3 regions of the Fodinicurvata sediminis DSM 21159 genome follow, and region 3 is predicted to be linked to each of the others. Evidence: riboswitches for the same ligand, from Rfam matches in the RefSeq annotation. Region 3 holds a riboswitch; each other region holds the start of a gene.
The links. A riboswitch is a leader RNA that binds a small molecule or an ion and turns the genes downstream of it on or off. The one in region 3 is predicted to bind cobalamin.
Positions count from the first base shown of each region.

Region 1: linked by a shared signal. The riboswitch ahead of G502_RS0115930 (HupE/UreJ family protein) and the one ahead of G502_RS21710 (copper chaperone PCu(A)C) in region 3 are both predicted to bind cobalamin.
Region 2: linked by a shared signal. The riboswitch ahead of cobU (bifunctional adenosylcobinamide kinase/adenosylcobinamide-phosphate guanylyltransferase) and the one ahead of G502_RS21710 (copper chaperone PCu(A)C) in region 3 are both predicted to bind cobalamin.

Region 1 covers NZ_ATVH01000018.1:159,612-162,881, reverse strand. The annotation lists gene G502_RS0115940 (precorrin-8X methylmutase) at 1-188, opposite strand, end outside; gene G502_RS0115935 (sirohydrochlorin chelatase) at 191-1,240, opposite strand; gene G502_RS0115930 (HupE/UreJ family protein) at 1,291-1,908, opposite strand; cobalamin riboswitch at 1,988-2,154, opposite strand; gene G502_RS20770 (Hsp20 family protein) at 2,383-2,844, shown strand; gene G502_RS0115920 (DUF1150 family protein) at 2,916-3,128, shown strand; gene ptsN (PTS IIA-like nitrogen regulatory protein PtsN) at 3,203-3,270, opposite strand, start outside.
Region 2 covers NZ_ATVH01000014.1:128,799-132,068, forward strand. The annotation lists gene cobN (cobaltochelatase subunit CobN) at 1-278, opposite strand, end outside; gene cobW (cobalamin biosynthesis protein CobW) at 303-1,352, opposite strand; gene cobU (bifunctional adenosylcobinamide kinase/adenosylcobinamide-phosphate guanylyltransferase) at 1,359-1,910, opposite strand; cobalamin riboswitch at 2,011-2,235, opposite strand; gene G502_RS0108445 (hypothetical protein) at 2,235-2,687, opposite strand; gene G502_RS0108450 (ABC transporter ATP-binding protein) at 2,754-3,270, opposite strand, start outside.
Region 3 covers NZ_ATVH01000020.1:344-3,613, forward strand. The annotation lists gene G502_RS20970 (restriction endonuclease) at 27-536, shown strand; tRNA gene G502_RS0117020 (tRNA-Ser) at 780-870, opposite strand; cobalamin riboswitch at 1,045-1,262, shown strand; gene G502_RS21710 (copper chaperone PCu(A)C) at 1,390-1,875, shown strand; gene G502_RS20980 (GntR family transcriptional regulator) at 2,010-2,639, shown strand; gene G502_RS20985 (biotin transporter BioY) at 2,778-3,270, shown strand, end outside.

The sequences.
Region 1 (3,270 bases), on a different contig from region 3:
GCAGCAGCCGCATTTCCCTCGACACGGATATCCTCTGCTATGTCCACCATCCCACAGGCATGGATCATCCGCACGACGAGGCCGTGGACGCTCGTCGGAAGATGCGCGAGCACAGCTTCCTGCCGAACCGTCTCGAAAGACTTCTGGTAGATGGCCGCCGGATCACGCAGGTAATCTCTCTGCGGCATGTTCATCCACCCTGCTGACCGCCTCCCGCATTTTCCTTCAGGGTGCGCGGCCCAAGAGGATGATCTGCATGCGGATAGGGGTGATGGTGGCTGTGGCTATGGCTGTGATCATGCCCATGTTCGTGCCCGTGAGAGTGTGACCCATGGGAATGGCCATGGGCATGTTCCTCCTGCCCGGAGCCGATGCCCTCGACATGGTGATGGTGGCTCTCCTGGGGCAGCCCGACTTCCGCTTCGAATCCCAGCACCTGTTCACGGTATTTGCACATCTGGCAGTTCATGTTGTTCGTGCCTTCCAGGATCTCCTCGACACGTGCAGCCATGGTATCCAGCACGCGGGGATGATCATTCAGGTAAGGCGCCTTTATGAACTCGATGTCCGGATGTCGCGCCGCAACACGGTCGGTATGCTCATAGATTCGCCTGACCAGCACGCCCGTGAAAAGGAAATAGGGAAAGACCACGATACGCTTGAAGCCAAGGCGGGCTGCGTGCTCGAGGCCCGGCTCCACCAGCGGGAAGGTAACCCCGGAGTAACAGGTCTCTGCCCAGCCGAAGCCCAGGCCTTCCCACAACATGCGGGTGACCTTTGCGACGTTGGAATTGGCATCCGGATCCGATGCGCCGCGTCCGACAACGACCAGAAGCGTATCATGACGAGGAACCGTCTCGTTCACACCATCCAGGGCTTCCTGGATTCGGTCGCCGGCGGCTTGCAGCATCTTCAGATCTATACCCAGTTCGCGACCATAGTTGATCTCGAGGCCAGGATGCTGCGCCTGGTAGGTGTTGAGCACCGAGGGTATGTCGTTCTTGGCATGGCCAGCCGCAAACAACATGCCAGGCACGGCCAGGATGCGATTCACCTGCTGTTCGCGCAGCTTGTCCAGCCCATCACGGATCACGGGACGCGCAAACTCCAGATAGCCATAGTCAACAGGCCAATCGGTAAAGCGCTGGCGCATGTGCTCCGCCAAGCTGGCAAACTCCGCCACGGCATGCTCATCACGACTCCCGTGACCACAAACCATTAATCCCAGGCGCTCGGCCATACTTACTCTCCTGCCTTCTTTATCGTGTCGGGCTCATGTATTGCGTACGCTCAAATATACCCGCCGCCAAGCATCCAGGCCCCAGCCACGGCCATGGCACCTCCTGCCACACGCACAGCTGGCGTATAGGCCAGCCGACCCGCCAGAACACCAAGTCCAACGCCTGCCGCATGAAGGAGTGCTGTCGCCATCAGAAAGCCGGTAACATAGGCGATTGGCGAGCCACTGGCGGGCATTTCCACACCATGTGCATAGCCATGGAAAACAGCAAAGAGGCCCACCATGGCGGCTCCGATTTCCCAACGCACGCGCACTGTCGCCGCAATCAGGACACCGAGGACCAGTACCGATAGCGCAATACCGCTTTCAGCCAGGGCGAACTGCCAACCGGCAAGACCGGCAGCGCCGGCCACGGCCATCGCCATCACGAAGATGCTCGGTACAACCCAAAGCGCGCGGCCACCCAGTGCGTAGGCCCAGACACCGACCGCTACCATGGCCAGAAGGTGGTCAAGACCCGTCACGGGATGAGCAAGACCGCCCAGGAAGGTCGCACCTGCATGCGTCTCATGGCCCGGGTGTGCCGCAGCCGCCGAGGCGAGAAGAGCTGCTGGCAGAAAAGCGGCTGCAAAGCGTGTGAATCTGAGAATGGTTGTGTGGTTCATCATGTCCCCCGTGTTGCAGGCCGGCCGGCCTGAATGACTGTTCAATAGCTCAGAACCTTCCGGGCACAGTCCGGAAGGTCAGGAAAATCATCTTTTGGCGGCAGGCTGACTGACTTGCGCGATGTCTACGCGATTGCGGACAGGCGCTTACAGGTGCTGGAACAGTTCCGGACTTGGCCCCCGACTTGGGTCGGCCGCACCGGATTGCCTTTCATCCCCTATCGAGGAACCGTCCAATGTTGGCCTTACGGTAGAAAGCCTATAAGCAAGGGTCAAGCACAGTCGCGGCACTATATGTCGTATATGTAATCGTGCAGGGGCATAAAAGCAGCGGCATCCCACTTGAAGGTGCCCAATGATTCACCATTTCTTTCTACAAAGGCGCCATAATGGGTCTTTTCGTGGCGTGCCGATAATCGGACGCTATCGAACCATACAACCAGCAACCTTGCTCAAGAAGAGGAGGCAGCTGCACCTATGAGCCAATCTTCCTACCTGAATTCACCGCTCCTGCTTGGGTTTGACCAACTGGAACGCGCCATAGACCGTATGCACAAAACCAGTGGCGACGGTTATCCTCCATACAATGTGGAGCAAGTGGACGAGCGCCATCTGAGAATTACACTGGCCGTCGCTGGATTCTCTGAAGATGACTTGGAGGTCAGGTTGGAGAAGAACCAGTTGACCATCCGCGGTCGCCAGGCTGAAGATGACAGCGAGCGCACCTTCCTGCACAGAGGCATTGCCGCGCGCCAGTTTCAGCGCAGCTTCATGTTGGCCGATGGAATGGAAGTCGAGGGAGCACGCCTGGATAACGGTTTGCTTCACATCGAGCTGAAACGCCAGACAGATGACGAAGTTGTTCGAACCATCAAGATTGAGCGCAAACAGACAGCCGACGGTTCGGACTCCAGGACCATTGATCAGAAATCCGCCTGACAGTAGGTGGGAAGACATCAAGGAGCCTGCGCCTCATTAGCGTGGGCTGCCGCTTAGGGAAAGGTATGTTTATGATGCAGAATACGCCCCACAGTGACCTGAAGCAGCTGACACAGGACGATTTCCTGTCGTTCGGCGTGGATGACGTGGCCTATGTACGTCCCTTCCAGGATGCTGTTGGTATCTTCGCCGCTGACGGCACCAAGATCGCAGTCATGGCAGATTTCGATGTTGCCTGTGCTGCCGTCCGCCAAAACGGCATGGAGCCCATGACCGTCCATTAAGGCCCCACCTAACGATACAGGGGAATGCCCAGCCTGTGGACATTCCCCTGGTAAGCGAAATAGCAGTTCCGTCTTCAGGCTGCGTGACTGGCAGCTGATTCCGTTAAAATCGCATAGAGACCGTCACGACTGTCTGTGCCGC
Region 2 (3,270 bases), on a different contig from region 3:
CAGTAACCGCGTCCGCCCAGCACACGCACCACCACCAGGCGCGCCTGTTCGAGGACCTGCTCCATATAGAGGTCCACGGACATGGGATGGCTGAGCTGCATCAGGTTTGCCAGACGCAGAGTCAGCTCACCCTCCCCCAGGTCCGCCCAGGCCGAGGACAGGCTGGCCAATTCGGTATCAGCGGCCGAAAGAAAGACTATGTCACCCGGTGTCTGGCCCAGGTCCACAGCTTCGCTGCCATCGGAGACACGGCCTGGCTGTGCGGCGAGAAGATGCATGCTTAGGGTCCTGCCCGTCCCGGATTAGGCCGCAGCCGGTGCGCGAGTCAGGGCTTCGCGTATGGCCGTTTCGTCCAGGCCCTTTTCACCGATGACGACCAGGCGGGTGCAACGGCGCTCACCCTCTCGCCAGTCCCGGTCATAGTAATGCTGGAAGCGCGGCCCCACGCCCTGAACAACGAGGCGCATGTCCTTTCCGGCCACAGCCGCAAAGCCCTTCACTCTCAACACGCCGAAGCGAGCCGAAAGCGGAGTCAGCAGGTCGAGCAGAACCTGGGGCGATCCGCATTCCTCCAGTTCCACCACGAAGGATTCGAAATCGTCGTGGTCGTGATCGTCATCGCCGTCATGGTGCGAGGGACGGCTGTCCAGATCGTCCTCGGCCCCGGCGCCCAGGCCCAGCAGAACGCGCGGGTCGAGTTGCCCCTGGGTCGCGGCAACGGTTGGAACGCCCGTGCGCAGATAGCCGTGCGTAATTTCCTGAACCTTGCGGTAGCCGTCTTCGTCCAGCAGGTCGCGCTTGTTGATCACGACCAGGTCGGCTGAACCGAGCTGCTCTTCGAACAGCTCCTCCAGCGGGCTTTCATGATCCAGGGCGGGATCGGCCTGGCGCTGGGCCTGCACAGCTTCGGGGGCAGTGGTGAAAATGCCTGCTTCGACGGCGGGCCCATCCACCACGGTGACGACGCCATCAACTGTTACGCGGTTGCGCACGTCCGGCCAGCCGAAAGCCTTGACCAGCGGTTTGGGCAAGGCCAGACCCGAGGTCTCGATGATGATGTGATCGGGGGGATCGGGACGATCGATCAGCTTCTGGATGGTTGGCAGGAAGTCATCGGCCACCGTGCAGCAGATGCAGCCATTGGCCAGTTCCAGCACGTCATCCTCACTGCAGCCCTCAACACCGCACCCCTTCAGGATTTCCCCGTCCACGCCCACGTCACCGAACTCGTTGATGACCAGGGCCAGGCGGCGTCCACCGGCATTCTCCAGCAAGGAACGGATAAGGGTCGTCTTCCCGGAACCGAGGAAGCCCGTGATCACGGTGGCAGGTATTTTCGCTAGGTCTTTCATAGAGTGTCACCTTCCGGGGTTTTTTAGGGTAAGCGGCAAGCCGGCGGCCAGGAAGACCACGTGGTCGGCGGCGGCAGCCAGTTGTTGATTCAGATGTCCGGCATGGTCGCGAAAGGCACGCGCCAGTGCATTTTCGGGCACGATGCCAAGGCCCACTTCGTTGGAAACCATGACCAGGGGGACGTCAAGCTGTGCCAGGCTATCGAGCAGCTTTCGAACCTGCGCATCTATATCCATCTCGGCCAGCATCAGGTTGCTGACCCACAGGGTCAGGCAATCCACCAGGATCGGCTGCTTCAACGCGGCCGCCGAAGACAGGGCCGTTTCCAGGTTGATCGGCGCCTCTTGCGTGTGCCATCGGGAATCGCGGCGCGCGCGATGCGCAGCGATACGCGCTTCCATTTCAGCATCGAAGGCCTGCGCCGTGGCCACATAGCAGCAAGTTCCGGGCTGCCCCTCGAACAGCGCCTCGGCGTAGCGGCTCTTGCCCGAACGCGCGCCGCCCAGAACCAGCGTCAAGGCGGGGAGGTGCGGGGTGGTGTGGGGCAAGGCAGCCATGCCTTCAGCTTCTCCCGTTAGGTGTTGGCGGGAGAGGCGACGCGGTACAGCAAGGCGATCAGGCTGAACTTAGACGCCACCGGTACACCCCGCCCGGTGTTCAAGAGTGGATCCCCGGGCAGGTTTCCTGGCTTACGGGTCAAAGCCCGGCGCTGTGGGCCTTCCCGATCGCCAGATCAGTGGCCTGTTTTTCCCTTGCGCCGCGCTCACCGTTTACAGTTGCGGGGGCAGCCGCGGTCTTGGCCAACCACTGGCCGCACCGCGTTCCCTTTCCCGATGATCGCAGGCGAAGCTTAGGAAGCCTGCCCAAGGGAAGTCAACGACTTACTGATAGAATTCCACGTCCGCGCGACTGACCAGGTTCAGCATGTCGTTGCAATCCTCGCGCTCACCCGACGCATCGGCACAGGGAGAGACCCCGTTCACCAGTATGCGGTCGATGCTATCGCACTGCTGCTCCGTGAAATCGAAGAACTTCACGGTCGAACGACCTGCTTCCAGGGGAGCCGCTTCAATGGCAATGCGCCGGCTGATCACCCCTTCGGCATCGAAAAGCACAAGGTCCAGCCGAAACTGATCGAAGTCGCTGTCACTGTCGTTCTCGAACAGCATGTAAGCCCGGCAGGTCTCGTCCACCTGCTCCAGCTTGTTGAGCTCCAGGGTGACACCCTGATCCTTGGGCGCGTCATCCGTTTCATCCTGAGCGACGGCCGAGACGGCCAAGCCTGCGGTCAGAACCCCCGAAAAAACTGCTGCTGCAAACCTGTTCACTGTCATCTTCTGCCTCCCGGTATAAGTCCAGATTCATCGATTTGATCGCTTGTTATCGCTCTTGATTGTCGCTCAGGCACGAACCGCCATACTGATGGGACCATCCGAACGCCCTTCCAGAAGCTGGCTCAGGCGTGGATCCGGTGCCTCCTGCGCAGCGGCGGTTGTCCCCTTCCATATAATACGGCCGTCATACAGCATGGCGAGATCATCGTAAAATTCCAAGGCCGACGGCATGTCGGTGGTGATACTGAGTACGGTCACCTTGTGTTGTTGAACGACCCGGCGGATAAGAAGATTGGTGTGCCGGGTCATGATGGGATCCAGGCCATCCGTCGGCGCATCCAGGATCAGAATATCCGGATCCATGGCGAACGCGCGCGCCAGGCCCGCTCTTTTCTGCATGCCTCCGGAAAGTTCTGCGGGATAGCGATCGCCCACCCAGGGTTTCAAGCCGAACAAACCCAGCTTTTCCTGGGCGATCTCACGCGCCTGCGTGCGCGAAACGCGTCCACGGCTAAGCAGGCGAAAGGCCACGTTCTCCCAGACGGGAAGACTGTCAAACAAGGCATTCTGCTGGAAGACGACA
Region 3 (3,270 bases):
AGCCTCCATCTGCGACGCCTGAGGAGGTGGTTGAAGCCGCATACAAAGCTGTCCACGCTGCACTTCGCGCAGACCTGCTGGATCGCATCCTTCAAAACAGCCCGAGCTTCTTCGAACAGGTCATCGTCGAACTTCTGGTGGCAATGGGCTACGGGGGCTCCCATCGCAATGCGTCAGAGCAGCTTGGCAAATCGGGCGACGGGGGCGTTGACGGGGTGATCAACGAGGATGTTCTCGGTCTCGATCGCGTCTACGTCCAAGCGAAACGATACGCCCCGGGAAGCGCGGTCGGGCGACCCGAGATCCAGGCATTCACCGGAAGTCTGGTCGGCCTCGGCGCGTCAAAGGGCGTTTTCGTGACGACCTCGACGTTCTCCGCCCAGGCCGTCGAGTTCGCATCACGCATTCCGCAGCGTGTGATCCTGATTGACGGACGCCGCCTGACGGAGCTGATGGTCGAACACGGTGTCGGGGTGCGTTCCAGCCGCGTGCTGGAGTTCAAGCGACTGGACGAGGATTTCTTCTCGGAAGACTGACGCCCGGCAAAGGGGATATCAATTCGGGTGGTAGGTCAGCGGCCGTTTCTGATTTGATTTCTTATACTTAGGGTTCCGTACTGGCGCCGGTTCAGTCCAGAGGTCGAGAGAAAAACGGCGGAGAGAGACCGCTCGGAGCCGAGTGTGCCGGCGTCGCAGTCCAGAGCTTCGCACCCGAACCGCGCGGTTCCTTGGCGTTTCAGCGCCGCGTCCGCGTGCGGAGAACCTTCGTCAGGGTAGAAATGGCGGAGAGGGAGGGATTCGAACCCTCGGTAGGGGGGTACCCTACAACGGTTTTCGAGACCGCCCCGTTCGACCGCTCCGGCACCTCTCCGCGTGGTCTGGCCGCCGGGCTGTGGGACAGCCTCTGTGCGACCGGGTCGAGCAGGCGCGGAACCTAGCGCAAGCGCCGGGCTCCTGCAACCCGCTCTGGCGGCCTGGCGCGCCGCTTGATTCGATGCCGCGGACGGGGGTGGGGTGAAGCTGGACAGGCCGTGCCGGTTCTGCGATCCTTTGGACCTGTCATGGTTTTCCGGAACGGCGGCATTGAAGCCACCGGTATGGAAATGAAAAGGGAACCCGGTGAAAGACCGGGGCTGCCCCCGCAACTGTGAGCGGTGCGTTGACTGTCGCTGGAGTCACTGGCTGTCGTGGATGGCCGGGAAGGCAAGACGGTCGGACCGACGAGCCGCAAGCCAGGAGACCTGCCATGACGCAGACGTATTCATCCGACTGGAACGGGGTGTGTCCGGACATGAAGGAAATCTGATGGCCGCTGCATGGCGCTTCACTTCCTGGTCCTACTCCCTTTTTCAGGTTGCCGTTCCTTGAGCAAGATTGGAGTCCAAGAGCAATGCGCATTCTGATAGTGACCGTTTTCCTGGCCCTGGCCGGGAGCCTTTCCGCCGCGCTGGCCCACCACGACGGCGAACGTTCCGCCGCCGCCAACATGGTGGTCAGCCACGCCTGGACCGTGGAGAACGCGGCCAACGCCCACGCCAATGCCGTCTACCTGACACTGGAGAACACGGGTGCCGAAGCCGACCGCCTGGTCGGCGCCGAGGTGGACTTCGCCAGGGCCAGCAGCTTTCGCGCGCCGGTCATGGACGAAGAGGGCAATTACGGCATGAAGCAGGTCCAGGCCATTGCCGTGCAAGGCGGCGATTCCATCACGCTGCAGCCCGGTGGCGCCCAGATCGTCCTGGAAGACCTGCAGGGCGAATATCGCGCCGGCGATCACTTCCACATGACCCTGACCTTCGAGAAGGCCGGCCGCGTCGAGGTGGAGGTTCTGGTCGAGGACCTGGACGAAGTGGACGGCGCCACGCCGAGCAGCTGATCGCGGCGAGTCAGATTTCACCATAGATCTGGTCACGACAGGCCCCGCCGAATGTTCCGGCGGGGCCTGTTGCTATTTCGGTGACCGCAATCTGAATCTCGACGTGTCAGACCGAATAGATTATCTACAAATCCATGGCGGATTCGGATGAAACACTTGCGGCGCGGATCGGAGCTGTTCTTGCGGAGCGGATCATTTCCGGCGAGCTGGCGCCCGGTACGAAGCTGCGACAGGACCATATCGCCGTGGAATTCAGTGCCAGCCATGTTCCGGTTCGCGAGGCCTTCCGTCGGCTGGAGTCCCAGGGTCTGGTGGTCAGCGTGCCGCGCCGCGGCGTGCGTGTGGCCGGTTTTTCGCAGGATGAAATGAAAGAGGTTGCGGAAATGCGTGCGGCCCTGGAGGTGCTGGCCTTGCAACACGCCGCACCCCACCTGACGCGTGCGCTGCTGGACGAGGCCGAGCAGGTCAGCCGGTCCGCAGACCATGCGAGCGATGTTCAGAGCTGGGAAGAGGCCAACCGGAAGTTCCATCGCCTGATCCTGACACCTTGCGGCATGCCAAGGCTGCTGCGCGCCATTGACGACCTGCATGCGGCCAGTGCACGTTTTCTTTTTGCCGGTTGGCGCGCGGAATGGGAGTTCCCGAGCGACCGGGATCATCGCGCCATACTCGATGCCCTGCGCGCCGGAGAGGTCGAGCGGGCGTGTGCCGTTCTGAAGCGGCACGTGCAATGGATCGGGCGCAAGCCGGCCGTCTCCGAATAGCGTCCTGAGCGCATACCCCCTTCCCCATCCCGTCCGATTGATTTTTGCTACAGCGACAGGTGCGTCCTTGCAATGACCATCTATTTATGGATTCATTAAACGATAGAACAGATAAATTATCTATAAAAAGGATGATCCATGAGCGCACTCGCCACTCCAGGTTCGCCATCACGGGTACACCGCCTGTCGCTTGCTGTCTTCGTCTTGATCGTTGGCCCCCTGCTCATGACGTTGTCGGCCAAGCTTCAGATACCCTTCTGGCCGGTCCCAATGACCTTGCACACCCTGGCCGTCATGGCCTTTGCCGTGGCGCTGGGACCACGCCTGGCCAGCGCTGTCTTCCTCGCCTACCTTTCTGCGGGCGCGGCCGGACTTCCTGTCTTTTCAGGTACACCGGAGCGCGGCCTTGGCCTTGCCTATATGATGGGGCCGACAGGCGGCTACCTGCTGGGGTATCTGCTGGCTTCCGGCGTAACGGGGGTCCTGGCACGCGGCCGGGGTATGCTGGGGCATTTGGGCGCCATGCTGGCCGGTTTGTCTGTCGTGTATGCAATGGGATTGGGTTGGCTGGCCTTCTATGTTCCGGCCGACTCGATCCTGGCGCTCGGCCTGACGCCCTTCCTGGCCGGTG